DNA from 2 places in the Amycolatopsis sp. WAC 04182 genome. Region 1 is predicted to be linked to the other one. Evidence: riboswitches for the same ligand, from Rfam matches in the RefSeq annotation. Region 1 holds a riboswitch; the other holds the start of a gene.
The links. A riboswitch is a leader RNA that binds a small molecule or an ion and turns the genes downstream of it on or off. The one in region 1 is predicted to bind glycine.
Positions count from the first base shown of each region.

Region 2: linked by a shared signal. The riboswitch ahead of gcvP (aminomethyl-transferring glycine dehydrogenase) and the one ahead of gcvP (aminomethyl-transferring glycine dehydrogenase) in region 1 are both predicted to bind glycine.

Region 1 covers NZ_QHJJ01000003.1:976,916-984,123, forward strand. The annotation lists gene DMH01_RS18295 (nuclear transport factor 2 family protein) at 1-353, shown strand, start outside; gene gcvP (aminomethyl-transferring glycine dehydrogenase) at 357-3,236, opposite strand; glycine riboswitch at 3,407-3,508, opposite strand; gene DMH01_RS18305 (MerR family transcriptional regulator) at 3,555-4,136, opposite strand; gene DMH01_RS18310 (TetR/AcrR family transcriptional regulator) at 4,434-5,048, shown strand; gene DMH01_RS18315 (bifunctional nuclease family protein) at 5,125-5,598, opposite strand; gene DMH01_RS18320 (MerR family transcriptional regulator) at 5,819-6,589, opposite strand; gene garA (glycogen accumulation regulator GarA) at 6,586-7,053, opposite strand; gene gcvH (glycine cleavage system protein GcvH) at 7,179-7,208, opposite strand, start outside.
Region 2 covers NZ_QHJJ01000001.1:306,888-314,095, forward strand. The annotation lists gene gcvH (glycine cleavage system protein GcvH) at 1-137, opposite strand, end outside; gene gcvT (glycine cleavage system aminomethyltransferase GcvT) at 155-1,246, opposite strand; gene gcvP (aminomethyl-transferring glycine dehydrogenase) at 1,255-4,086, opposite strand; glycine riboswitch at 4,232-4,325, opposite strand; gene DMH01_RS01445 (hypothetical protein) at 4,472-4,846, opposite strand; gene DMH01_RS01450 (3-oxoacyl-ACP reductase) at 5,133-5,900, opposite strand; gene DMH01_RS01455 (aldehyde dehydrogenase) at 5,903-7,208, opposite strand, start outside.

The sequences.
Region 1 (7,208 bases):
TCCAGCGCGTCGCCGAGCAGTACATCGCCGTGTGGAACGAGACCGACGCGGACAAGCGCCGCGCGCTCATCGCCGAAGTGTTCACCGAGGACGCCGCCTACACCGACCCGCTCGGCGCGGTCACCGGCCACGACGGTGTCGACGGCTTTATCGCCGGCGCGCAGGCGCAGTTCGCCGGTCTGAGCTTCAGCCTGCCTGCCGCCCCCGACGCGCACCACGACATCGCGCGCTTCCAGTGGTACCTCGGCCCGGAGGGCGCGGAGGAGCCGCTGGCGATCGGCTTCGACGTCATCACCGTCGAGGACGGGCGGATCAAGCAGGTGCTGGGCTTTCTCGACAAGATGCCCGGCTGATCCTCAGGCGAAGGCCTCCGGTGGCGGGCAGGAGCAGACGAGGTTGCGGTCCCCCGCGGCCCCGTCGATCCGCCGCACCGGCGGCCAGATCTTCGACGCGGTGAACCCTGCCGGGAAGATCGCGATCTCCCTGCTGTACGGGCGATCCCACTCCCCCGCGAGACAGCGTGCGGTGTGCGGGGCGTTGCGCAGCGGGCTCTCGGCCACCGGCCACTCCCCCGCGGCGACCTTCTCGATCTCACCGCGGATCGCGATCATCGCGTCGCAGAACCGGTCGAGTTCGCCGAGATCCTCGCTCTCGGTGGGCTCGACCATGAGCGTTCCCGCGACCGGGAAGGACATCGTCGGCGCGTGGAGCCCGTAGTCGGCCAGCCGCTTGGCGACGTCGTCGACCGTGACGCCGGTGCGCTTGGTGATCGCGCGGAGATCGAGAATGCATTCGTGCGCCACGAGTCCCTCGTGCCCGGAGTACAGCACCGGATAGTGCGCGGCGAGACGTTTCGCGACGTAGTTGGCGTTCGCGACCGCGGTCAGGGTCGCGCGCCGCAGGCCGTCGGCGCCCATCATCCGGACGTAGGCCCAGGAGATCGGCAGGATAGACGCGCTCCCCCACGGCGCCGCACTGATCGGGCCCACGCCGGTCACCGGGCCCGCGTCCGGCTGCAGCGGGTGGTTCGGCAGGTACGGCGCCAGATGCGCGCGGACGCCGATCGGCCCGATGCCCGGCCCACCGCCACCGTGCGGGATGCAGAAGGTCTTGTGCAGGTTCAGGTGTGAGACGTCGGCGCCGAACTTCCCGTACTGCGCCACCCCGATGAGCGCGTTCAGGTTCGCGCCGTCGACGTACACCTGACCGCCCGCGTCGTGCACCAGCGCGCAGACCTCGCGGACGGTGTCCTCGTAGACGCCGTGCGTCGAGGGGTAGGTGATCATGATCGCGGCCAGGTCGTCCGCGTGCTCGTCCACAGTGGACCTGAGGTGGGCGAGGTCGATGTTGCCCTCGTCGTCGCATTTGACGACCACCACGCGCATACCGGCCATGACCGCGCTGGCCGCGTTCGTCCCGTGTGCGCTGGACGGGATCAAACAGACGTCGCGCGCCGCGTTCCCGCGTTCGCGGTGGTACGCGCGAATCGCCAGCAGTCCGGCGAACTCACCCTGGCTGCCGGCGTTCGGCTGCAGGGAAACCGCGTCGTAGCCGGTGATCCCGGCGAGCCACCGCTCCAGGTCCTTCACGACGGTGAGCAGACCGGCCGCGTCCTCGGCGGGCGCGAACGGGTGCAGACCGGCGAACTCGGGCCAGGTGATCGGCTCCATTTCGGCCGTGGCGTTGAGCTTCATCGTGCAGGAACCGAGCGGGATCATGCTCCGGTCGAGCGCGACGTCCTTGTCGGACAACGACCTCAGGTACCGGAGCAGCGCCGTCTCCGAGCGATGCGCGTGGAAGACCGGATGCGTGAGGTACTCACTGGCGCGGCGCAGATCCGGCGGGAAGCCGTCCGCGGTGTCCGCGTCGAGCGAGTCCACATCGGACACCGCGACCCCGAACGCCTTCCACACCAGGGAAAGATGCTCGCGGGTCGTCGTCTCGTCGCAGGCGACGGCGACGTGGTCCGCGTCCACGAGCCGAAGGTTGACCCCGAGTTCCCTCGCGGTGGCGACGATCCCGGTCGCACGGCCCGGGACGGCGACCATGACAGTGTCGAAGAATTCGCAGTGCACGACGTCGACGCCGCTCTCGGCGAGCCCCGCCGCGAGCACGGTGGCCATCCGGTGGGCGCGGTTCGCGATGGCGCGCAGGCCTTCGGGGCCGTGGTACACCGCGTACATCGACGCGATCACCGCCAGCAGCACCTGGGCGGTGCAGATGTTGCTCGTCGCCTTCTCCCGGCGGATGTGCTGCTCGCGGGTCTGGAGCGCGAGCCGGTACGCGGGCGCGCCGTCGGCGTCCTTCGACACCCCGACCAGCCGTCCGGGCAACTGCCGTTCGAGCCCTTGCCGGACGGCGAGGTACGCCGCGTGCGGCCCGCCGAAGCCCATCGGGACCCCGAACCGCTGCGTGGATCCGATCGCGACGTCGGCACCGAGCTCTCCGGGCGACCGCAGCAGGGTCAGCGCCAGCGGATCCGCGGCCATCACCACCGCCGCGCCCAGCGCCTTGGCCTCGGCGATGGTGTGGTCCCATTCGCGGACGACGCCCGACGCGCCCGGATACGACAGCAGCACGCCGAAGAAGTCGCCGCCGAGCCCGAGCCCGGTGATGCCCTGGGACAGATCCGCGGTCACCAGCTCGATGCCGAGCGGTTCGGCGCGGGTGCGCAGGACCTCGATCGTCTGCGGAAGGGTGTCCTCGTCGACCACGAACCGGTTCGACTTCGCCTTGCCCGCCCGGCGGACCAGCGTCATCGCCTCCGCCGCGGCGGTCGCTTCGTCCAGCATGGAGGCGTTGGCAATCGGCAGGCCGGTCAGGTCGGAGACCATGGTCTGGAAGTTCAGCAGCGCTTCGAGGCGGCCCTGCGAGATCTCCGGCTGATACGGCGTGTACGCGGTGTACCAGGCCGGGCTCTCCAGCACGTTCCGGCGGATCACCGGCGGGGTCACGGTGTCGTGGTAGCCGAGCCCGATCATCTGGACCATCGGCCGGTTGCGCGCGGCCAGCGCGCGGAGTTCGGCGAGAGCGCCGGTCTCGGTGGCGGGCGGCGGCAGATCCGGCGGTGCCGCGGACTCCCGCAGCGACGCGGGGACGGCCCGCTCGGCGAGCTCGTCCAGGGAGGCGACGCCGACGACGTCGAGGATGCGCGCGAGCTCTTCGCTGCCGGGACCGATGTGCCGGTCCGCGAAGGGGGTTCCGGATTCGAGAGCGGCCAGTGAAACGGGCTCCATCGGGGACCTCCCAAGACGCGGGGGTGGGGCCGGGACGATTGTCCTGGCCCTCCCCACTCTGTCCGTACCCCCGTGGGGGCGCCTGAGAGTTTCGCCCGAGTGTTGAGCCGGGCTTGCACCGTCGGCGGGGCCGCCAGGCTGTGACCTGGCGAACCACTTTCCAGAGGCGTCTCTTCCGCGCGGTCCAGGGTGCCTGAGAGGTTCCGGGGAGGACTTGCTCCTTCGGCGCCGAGCTCAACGGTTATCGACTCGGTCTCTCCCGCGCGGATTCGTCGACCGCGGAAGTGAGCCTACCCTGCCGCCCGCGCGGCTTCATGATCAGCCGGTGCGACGTGCGTTACGGCGCTGCGTGAGCTCGTCCGGCGTGACCGTTTCGATCACGCCGCCGTCGGCCCGCTCGGCCGGGAACTCGTGGATGGTGCCGCTGATCTCCTGCATCGCTCCGCTGACCGCGATCCCGAAGACACCCTGCCCGCCCTGCAGTAAATCGACGATCTCTTCGGGCGAGGTGCACTCGTAGACGGTGGTGCCGTCGGAGAACAGGGTGACCTTGGCGAGGTCGCGGACGCCGCGCAGGCGCAGGTGGTCGACGGCGACGCGGATGTTCTGCAGGGAGACGCCGGTGTCCAGCAGCCGCTTGACGACCTTCAGGACGAGGATGTCCTTGAACGAGTAGAGCCGCTGCGAACCGGAGCCGTGCGCCGTGCGGATGCTCGGCGCGACCAGCTTCGTGCGGGCCCAGTAGTCGAGCTGCCGGTAGGTGATCCCGGCGATCTGGCAGGCGGCGGGGCCGCGGTAACCGACGAGTTCGTCCGGGAGGGAAGAGTCGGGGAACAGCTCGCCCTGCTCGCCGTCAGCGACCGGAACGAGCGGCTCTTGAGGGCTACCAGCCTCGACCACGCCATGCCTCCCCTCGCCCGACCTGGCGGCCGGCGAACAAAGCCGCGCGGACCCACGTGAGTCCGCACCGGAGTTCCTCGTCAAGACGAATGCCCCAGACATCCGAATCACACCTTGGCGATTCACCTTCATTGACGGTAAGCGCGTCCGGCAAAGCGGTCAACGCGACGCGCGGTCGGCCTCAAGCTCTTCTTGAGGCTTGTCGAGCACAGTCCCCCATTCGGCCGCACGATTGCGAGTTTTACTCAGCCGTGTTATTTTTTACTCATGCAAGTAAATCCCTCCACCCAGAGTGCCATGCAAGAGGTCCAGGCGGAACTGGGGCTGTCGGTCACCGAGGCGGCCCGGCGGGCCCAGATCATCGGAGCCACGATCGCGACGATCTCCGACCTCGGCTACCACAAGACGTCGTTCGCGAAGATCAAGGAGCGGGCCGGGCTGTCCAGCACCCGGATCATCTCGTACCACTTCACCAACAAGGCCGGCTTGATGCAGGCCGTGGTCACCACCGCGACCGGGATGAAGGACAAGTTCCTCGAAGAGCGGATCCAGGGCACGACCGACCGGGCCGGTCTCCTGCGCGGCTACATCGAATCGGAGATCGCGTTCCTGGGCTCGTACCCGGAACTGGTGCGGGTCATGGTCGAGATGGGTGCGAGCGGCTCGGACGCCGAAGGCTGGTTCATGTCGGCGCCGCTGGTCGAGGAGTTCCGGACCGGCCGGCTCGAACGTCAGCTGCGGCAAGGACAGCAGGAAGGCGCTTTCGGCGGCTTCGCGCCGGACGTGATGGCACTGTCGATCGCGCAGGCCATCGACGGTGTCGCGGCGAAGTTCGCGGCGGACCCGAAGCTGGACCTGGAGCGGTACGGGCGGGAACTGGCGGACCTGTTCGTCAAGGCGACCGCCGCTTGAGCCCGGGCAGGCCGCGAGTACGACGAAGGGGCGGCGCCACCGGCACCGCCCCTTCGTGCGAAATCCCAGGATGTGATCAGGTGTCGGCGCCGCGGAAGTCCTCCGGCGAGACCGAGTCGAGGAACTCGCGGAACTTCTCGACCTCGTCCTCCTGCTCGTCGGGGATGATGAGGCCCGCTTCCTCCAGCACCGCGTCCACGGCGTGGATGGGCACCCCCACCCGCAGCGCCAGCGCCACCGAATCGCTCGGTCGCGCCGAAACCCGGATGTCCCCGTCGAAGACCAGTTCCGCGAAGAACGTGCCTTCCTTCAGATCGGTGATGACGACCTGCTCCAGCTCACGGCCCAACGCTCCGATGACCTCCTTGAGCAGGTCATGGGTGAGTGGACGGGCCGGGCGGACTCCCTGCTGCTCCAAGGCGATGGCGGTGGCCTCGACCGAGCCGATCCAGATCGGCAGGTAACGCTCGCCTTCGGTTTCCCGCAGCAACAAGATCGGCTGATTCGCGGGTAGCTCCACCCGCACGCCGACGACGCGCATCTCGCTCATCGGGCTTCGCCTCCCTCTCGTGCGCACGGGCTGCAACGCTTGTCTCGACGACCAAGCGACGGCAGTCCCGACGCTACCCGTCTTCCGAGCGCTGTGCTCGCTGTCTCCGACATTCTCGGTTCGCCCGTGGCAAACCCAACTCTCACGGTACGGCATAGGGTGCCGAACATTCAGGCATTGACAAGTGGCCGCACAACGGCTCCCGGTCGCCCGAAGCCGTTCAACCGCCTGTGACAGCCCGTATTCCGGCCTTCACCAAGAGCGTGTGCAACGCCACGGTCAAGGCGGCCAGCTCCCGGACGACCTCGTCGCCCCTCGCCTGGGCGTCCTCGTCACGATGCCGATACACCGGGGTCACGATCTGCTCCAGCAGGCCGACCTCGCGATCCGCCGCGGCCCGGAAGGCACGCAGATGTCTCGGCTCTATACCGAATTCGGTCATCGCTTTCACGGTCTTCGCCACCAGGACCGCGTCCGGGTCGAAGAACCCCGCCGCTCCAGGGCGTACGAGACCGTATTGCCGCAGCTCAGCCAGGGTGGCGGCGTCGATTCCGGCCTGGCGGAGGAGATCTTCCTCGGTCAGCCTGATCTCGCGGTCGGTCTCGAAATCCCCCGGGGTCGGCAGTCCGCCGTTCTCCCCGGGGGCGTCGAGTGACACGAGTTTCCGCGGCAGCCGTGGCATCGCCGCGGTGTGGTCGGCGGGCGCGGCGCCCTGATCCGCCGCGTCCAGCTGTTCCTTGATGACCTTCAGCGGGAGGTAGTGATCCCGCTGGGCGGACAGGACGAATCGCAACCGCTCCACGTCCGCCGGAGCGAACTGCCGGTACCCCGACGGGGTCCGGCCCGGCTGGACCAGACCCTCCGCCTCGAGGAACCGGATCTTGGAGATGGTGACATCGGGAAAGTCGCCGCGCAGCTGTGCCAGCACGGCCCCGATGCTCAACCCATCGCGCTGCGACGCATCCCGATCAGGCCGCCCGGCCGCCGTCACCGTGCCCCCTGGCCCCCGTGACCCGGGCCGGTCAGGAAGACCAGGCGGAACTTGCCGATCTGCACCTCGTCGCCACCGGCGAGGACGGCCTGGTCGACCGGCTCGCGGTTGACGTAGGTGCCGTTGAGGCTGCCGACGTCGATGACGACGAACTCGCCACCCTCACGGCGGAACTCGGCGTGCCGCCGGGAGACCGTGACGTCGTCGAGGAAGATGTCGCTGTCCGGGTGCCGTCCCGCGCTGGTGGTGTCGCGGTCCAGCAGGAAGCGCGAACCCGCGTTCGGGCCCCGCTTGACGACCAGCAGCGCGGAACCCGCGGGCAGCGCGTCCACACCCTGGACGGGGGCCTCGGCAGCCGGAGGAGCCTCAGTGCCTTCGACGTCGGCCAGGAAGTCGGCCCGGAAGACAGAAGTCCGCTCCGGAGACTGCTCCGGGGGAACGCCGGGCCCGTCGTTCGTGCTCACCTGAGCTCTCCTAACGCATGTGTGTTGCCACTACTCAAGAACGTGTGGAGGTCAAACGTACCGTGCCTGATCGAATCTCCGGCCCGCGGCTCCCCCTACTCTTCCCGAAGGGCCGCGGCCTGCGGCTATTCCTTGATCAGGGCCTGGTACGCCTC
Region 2 (7,208 bases), on a different contig from region 1:
ACCGAGGGAAGCTGGACGAACACGATGTCACCGAGCGACTCGGCGGCGAAGGCGGTGATGCCCACGGTGGCGACGCCGTCGGCGACGCTCAGCCACTCGTGTTCCTTCGTGTACTTCAGGTCCTGGGGGATGCTCATGGTGATTCGGGGGCCTTTCAGGCGCGGGAGTAGAAGGGCAGGGCGACGACCTCGACGGGCTCGATACGGCCCCGGATGTCGACGGAAAGCTCGGTGCCGGGTTCGGAGTGCTCCCGGTCCACATAGGCCATGGCGATCGGGTAACCCAGGGTCGGCGAGAGGGCACCGCTGGTGACCTCGCCGATCTCGGTCTCGCCCGCCAGGACGGTGTAACCGTGACGCGGGGCGCGGCGGCCGGAGCCCTTGAGCCCGACGCGGACCCGCGGAACGTTCTTCTTGGACAGCTCCTCGAGCGCGGCCTTGCCGACGAAGTCGTTCGGCTTCTCGAACTTGACCACGCGACCGAGGCCGGCTTCGAACGGGCTCAGCTGGAGGCTGAGTTCGTTGCCGTACAACGGCATTCCGGCTTCGAGGCGCAGGGTGTCGCGGCAGGCGAGGCCGGCCGGGAGCAGGCCGTGCGGCTCGCCGGCGTCGGTCAGGATGCGCCAGACGGCGGGAGCCTCACCAGCCGGGACGTACAGCTCGAAGCCGTCCTCGCCGGTGTAGCCGGTGCGAGCGAGCAGAACGTCGTGACCCTTCACGACGGCCGGGACGCTCGCGTAGTACTTGAGGGCGCCCAGGTCGGCGTCGGTGACGGCGCCGAGGATCTCGACGGCCTTCGGGCCCTGGACGGCGATCAGCGCGACGTCCTCGGACTTGTTCTCGACGACCGCGTCGAAACCCGAGACCCGCTCGGCCAGCGCCGCCGCGACCACGTCCGCGTTGCCCGCGTTGGCCACGACCAGGAACTTCTCGTCGGCGAGGCGGTAGACGACCAGGTCGTCCAGCACGCCGCCGTTCTCGTCGCAGATCATCGTGTAGCGCGCCCGGCCCGGCTTCACGCCGGACAGGTTGCCGACCAAGGCGAAGTCGAGGGTCGCGGCCGCCTGCGGGCCGGTCACCTCGATCTCGGCCATGTGGGACAGGTCGAACAGGCCCGCGGCCTCGCGGACCGCCTTGTGCTCCGCCAGTTCGCTGGCATAGCGGATCGGCATCGACCAGCCCGCGAAATCGGTGAACAGCGCACCCAGTCCTTTGTGGACTCCGTGCAGGGACGTCTCTTTCGACATCAAGTGCCTCAGTTCTCGTAGGCGTTGAGCGGCGGGCAGGAGCAGACGAGGTTACGGTCCCCGCGCGCACCGTCGATGCGGCGCACTGGAGGCCAGTACTTGGCCTTGCGATTCACTCCGGCGGGGTACACCGCCAGTTCGCGGTCGTAGGGCAGGTCCCAGTCGCCGACCAGGGTCTCGGCGGTGTGCGGGGCGTTGCGCAGCGGGCTGTTGTCCGCGGCCCACTTGCCCTGTGCGACGGCGTCGATCTCCGCGCGGATGGCGATCATCGCCGCGATGAAGCGGTCGATCTCGCCGAGGTCCTCGGATTCGGTCGGCTCGACCATCAGCGTGCCCGCGACCGGGAACGACATGGTCGGCGCGTGGAAGCCGTAGTCGATCAGGCGCTTCGCGACGTCGTCGACGCTGACGCCGGTCTCCTTGGTGAGCCCGCGCAGGTCGAGGATGCACTCGTGCGCGACCAGGCCGTCCTGGCCGGTGTAGAGCACCGGGTAGTGCTGGTTGAGGCGCTTGGCCACGTAGTTCGCCGCGAGGACCGCGACCTGCGTCGCGGCGGTGAGCCCGCCCGCGCCCATCATGCGGACGTACGCCCACGAGATCGGCAGGATCGACGCCGAGCCGTACGGGGCGGCGCTGATCGGGCCGACGCCGGTTTCGGGGCCGGCCTTCTCCAGCATCGGGTGGTTGGGCAGGTACGGCGCGAGGTGCGCGCGGACCGCGACCGGGCCGACGCCGGGGCCGCCGCCACCGTGCGGGATGCAGAAGGTCTTGTGCAGGTTCAGGTGCGAAACGTCGCCACCGAACTCACCCGGCTTGGCGAGCCCCAGCAGGGCGTTGAGGTTCGCGCCGTCGACGTAGACCTGGCCGCCCGCGTCGTGGACGATCTTGGCCAGCTCGTCGATACCGTGCTCGTACACGCCGTGCGTGGAAGGGTACGTGACCATGATCGCGGACAGCGTGTCGCGGTGGGCCTCGACCTTGGCGCGCAGGTCGTCGAGGTCGACGTTGCCTTCGGCGGTGCACTTCACCACGACGACGCGCATCCCGGCCATGACCGCGGAGGCGGCGTTCGTGCCGTGCGCGGACGACGGGATCAGGCAGACCTCGCGTTCGGCCTGGCCGTTGGCGTGGTGGTACGCGCGGATCGCGAGCAGGCCGGCGAGCTCGCCCTGGCTGCCCGCGTTCGGCTGCAGCGACACCTTGTCGTAGCCGGTGACCTCGGCCAGCCAGCCGGAAAGCTGCTCGACGAGGACGTGGTAACCCTCGGCCTGGTCAGCGGGGGCGAACGGGTGGATGCCCGCGAACTCGCGCCAGCTGATCGGCTCCATCTCGGTGGTGGCGTTGAGCTTCATCGTGCAGGAGCCGAGCGGGATCATGCCGCGGTCGAGCGCGTAATCCAGGTCGGACAGGCTGCGCAGGTAGCGCAGCATCGCGGTCTCGGAACGGTGCGAGTGGAAGACCTCGTGGGTCAGGTAGTCGCTCTCGCGGCCGAGGCCGGCGGGCAGCGCGCTGGTGTCGGCGGCCGGGGCGTCGATACCGAACGCGTTGAGCACCTTGGCGATGATCGCGGGCGTGGTGACCTCGTCGACGGCGATGCGGACGTGGTCGGCGTCGACCGGGCCGAGGTTGATCCCGTTCTCGCGCGCGACCGCGACGACCGCTTCGGCCTGCCCGGGCATGCGGGCGAGGACGGTGTCGAAGAAGCCCTCGTGGACGACCTCCACGCCTGCCGTGCGGAGGGCGTCGGCCAGGCCGGCGGCGAGCCCGTGGACGCGGGTCGCGATGCGCTTGAGTCCGTCCGGGCCGTGGTAGACCGCGTACATCGCGGCGAGCACGGCGGGCAGGACCTGCGCGGTGCAGATGTTGGAGGTCGCCTTCTCGCGGCGGATGTGCTGCTCACGCGTCTGCAGGGCGAGGCGGTACGCGGGGTTGCCGTCGGCGTCGACCGAGACCCCGACCAGGCGGCCCGGCAGCGAGCGCTCGAGCCCGGCGCGGACGGCCATGTACCCGGCGTGCGGGCCGCCGTACCCGAGCGGGACGCCGAAGCGCTGCGTGGAACCGGCGGCGATGTCGGCGCCGAACTCACCCGGCGCGGTGATCAGGGTGAGGGCGAGCAGGTCGGCGGCGACGGTGTACAGCGCGCCGGCGGCCTTCGCGGTCTCGGAAATGGCGGAGTAGAAGCCCGCGCCGCGGAGTACACCGGAAGCGCCCGGGTACTGGACGACGACGCCGAAGAACTCCTCCGGCAGGCCGGTGAGCAGGTCGCGGACCTCGACCTCGACGCCCATGGCTTCACAGCGGGTGCGGACGACGGCGATGGTCTGCGGCAGGCACTCGGCGTCGAGGACGACCTTGTTGGACTTCGCCTTCGACGCGCGGCGCATCAGCATGACGGCTTCGGCGACCGCGGTGGACTCGTCGAGCAGGGAGGCGTTCGCGGTCGCGAGACCGGCCAGCTCGGAGACCATGGTCTGGAAGTTGAGGAGGGCTTCGAGACGGCCCTGCGAGATCTCCGGCTGATACGGCGTGTACGCCGTGTACCAGGCCGGGTTCTCCAGCACGTTGCGGCGGATGACCGCCGGGGTGACCGTGTCGTGGAAGCCGAGACCGATCATCTGCGTCATCGGCTTGTTGAGCGCGGCGAGCGCGCGAAGCTCCGCGATGGCGTCCTCTTCGGACGCGGCGGGGGGAAGTTCGAGGTCGCGGGTGACCCGGATCGCGGACGGCACGGCGGCCTGCACCAGGGCATCGAGACTGCCGTAGCCGACCTCGGCGAGCATCTTGGCCTGCTCGGACTCCGAGGGGCCGATGTGCTTGTCGTCGAAGGACGTACTGGTCAAGGGAGCTCCTTGGGTCAGGCGCCGGATAGACCGGTGCGCTGGGAACTCCCCCTCTGTCATGGCACCTGAGAGTTTCACCACCCGTGAACGGGGTGGCTTTCACCTTGGGTGAGACGCACTTGCGCGCCTGCTTTCCAGAGTGGCCTCGCGTGAAGCGGTAGTGGGTACCTGAGAGATTCCGGGGAGTTTGCTCCTTCGGTGCCCCACCACGTTCATGGGGGCTCTCCCGCTCCAGCTCGACGGCCCTGTCTGAAGTTGTGCGCACACCGTACCTGGCGTGTTCAGCGCGCGTCTACTTCCAGCCGAGCACGTCACTTGCGTGCTCAGAGCCGTGACTCGTGAGTTACGCCTTCAAGCACGCGAGTGACGGCCCCGATCACGCGAGTTACGCGTTCTCCATCATCATCTCGGCGGTGATGGTGCCGCAGAGCTCGGCGCACCGCATCATCATGTCGGCGGCGTCGGCGAGCTCGGCGTCACCGGTCTTGGCGCACTCCTGGGCGCACATGCGCATCATCTGGGAGGCGAGGCCGCACGTCTTCGCGCACATGCGCATCATCTCGAGGTCGGCGACCATGGCGGAGCAGCGCATCATCATGTCGGCGGACATGCGGGACATGTCCGCGCAGGTCACCATCATCATCCCGAGCTTCGCGCCGCCGATCTCCATGCAGCGCGTCATCATCTCCTCGCACCTGACGTGGCACTCGTTGCACAGGTCGATGCAGTCACGCATGGCGGTGCTCATCTGCCGGGTCATTCGTCGGGCCTCCCGCGCTCTCGGATCGCGGAACCGGGCGGTCCCGCTTCTCAGGACTACAGCGCTGGTCAGCGGCCCGCCATCCCAGCCACCGGGACGAGTGACAGGGAGGGCCACGCGAGGCGAAAGGGCCCTTCACCGCACGAGACGCGGGGAAAGCGTCCTTCGGCTCCCGGACCGAGCGCGACGGCCGGCCCGAGTACATGAAGGCCCCCTTCCTGTACCTAGGCGCAAGGAAGGGGGCCATCATGTACTTCAGCGCATTCAGAGGACTAAACGCATGGGGTCAGAGCGGGGTGACGTAGGCGCCCGAGATCCCGCCGTCCACCAGGAACTGCGAAGCCGTGATGAACGAGGCGTCGTCGCTCGCCAGGAACGCGACGGCCGCCGCGATCTCTTCCGGCTCGGCGAACCGCCCGACCGGCACGTGCACCAGCCGCCGCGCGGCCCGTTCGGGATCCTTCGCGAACAGTTCCTTCAGCAGCGGCGTGTTCACCGGACCCGGGCACAGCGCGTTGACCCGGATGTTCTCCCGCGCGAACTGCACGCCCAGTTCCCGGCTCATCGCCAGCACCCCGCCCTTGGACGCGGTGTAGGAGATCTGCGACGTCGCCGCGCCCATCACCGCGACGAACGACGCCGTGTTGACGATCGAACCCTTGCCCTGCCGCTGCATATGCGGCAGCGCCGCCTTGCAGCACAGGTACACCGACGTCAGGTTGACCTTCTGCACCTTCTCCCACGCGTCGATGCCCGTGGTGAGGATCGAGTCGTCCTCGGGCGGGGAGATGCCCGCGTTGTTGAACGCGACGTCGACCGAGCCGAAAGTGTCCACAGTGGTCTGGAACAGGGCCTCGACCTGCTCGGCGTCGGTGACGTCGGCCTGCACGAACAGGCCGCCGACCTCGTCGGCCGCGGCTTTGCCCGCCTCGGCGGAGATGTCACCGATGACGACCTTCGCGCCCTCGCTCGCCAGCCGCCGCGCGCTGGCGAGGCCGATGCCGCTGCTGCCGCCGGTGATGACCGCGACGCGGCCCTCGAAACGCTGAACCATTCCTATTCCTCCGTGCTGATAAAGACGTTCTTGGTCTCGGTGAAGGCGTCGACGGCGTCCGGACCGAGTTCCCGACCCAGCCCGGACTGCTTGAACCCGCCGAACGGCGTCCAGTACCGGACGGACGAATGCGAGTTGACCGACAGGTTCCCGGCTTCGACGCCGCGCGCGACGCGGAAGGCGCGGCCGACGTCGCGGGTCCAGATCGAGCCGGACAGGCCGTACTCGGTGTGGTTGGCCATGGTCACCGCGTCCGCCTCGTCGGCGAACGGGACCACGGCGACGACCGGGCCGAAGATCTCGTCCGACGCCAGCGGATGCCGCAGGTCCGGCGGGGTGACGACGGTCGGCGCGAACCAGTATCCGGGGCCGACGGGCGCGTTGCCCCGGAAGGCGACCGGCGCCGCATCATCCACATAGGACGACACCTTCGCGTGGTGCCCCGCCGAGATCAGCGGGCCCATCTCGGTCACTTCCAGCCGCGGATCCCCCACGACGACGCCGTTCACCGCGGGTTCCAGCAGTTCCATGAACTTCTCGTACACGCTCGACTGCACCAGGATCAGCGACCGCGCGCAGCAGTCCTGCCCGGCGTTGTCGAAGACGCCGTACGGCGCGGTCGCCGCGGCCTTGTCCAGGTCGGCGTCGGCGAAGACGATGTTCGCGTTCTTGCCGCCGAGTTCCAGCGTCACCCGCTTCACCTGCGCGGCGCAGCCGGCCATGATCTGCTTGCCGACCTCGGTGGAGCCGGTGAACACCACCTTCCGCACCGCCGGGTGGTCCACGAAGCGCTGCCCCACCACGGATCCCTTGCCGGGAAGCACCTGGAAGACGTCTTCGGGGATCCCCGCCTCACGGGCGAGTTCGCCGAGGCGGATGGCGGTCAGCGGGGTGAGCTCGGCGGGTTTGAGCACGACGGTGTTCCCGGCGGCGAGCGCGGGCGCGAACCCCCAGCCCGCGATGGGCATCGGGAAGTTCCACGGCACGATCACCCCGACCACGCCGAGCGGCTCGTGGAACGTCATGTTCACGCCGCCGGGCACCGGGATCTGCTTACCGCTCAACCGTTCGGGGGACGCCGAGTAGTACGTCAGCACGTCACGGACGTTGCCCGCTTCCCAGCGCGCGTTGCCGATCGTGTGGCCCGCGTTGGCGACCTCCAGCTGGGCGAGGTTCTCGATGTCGGCGTCGACGGCGTCGGCGAACCGGCGCAGCAGCCGCGCCCGGTCGCCAGGAGCCACCGCGCGCCACGCGGGGAACGCCGCGTGCGCGCGGGCGATCGCCGCGTCGGTCTCCTCGGCCGAGGTC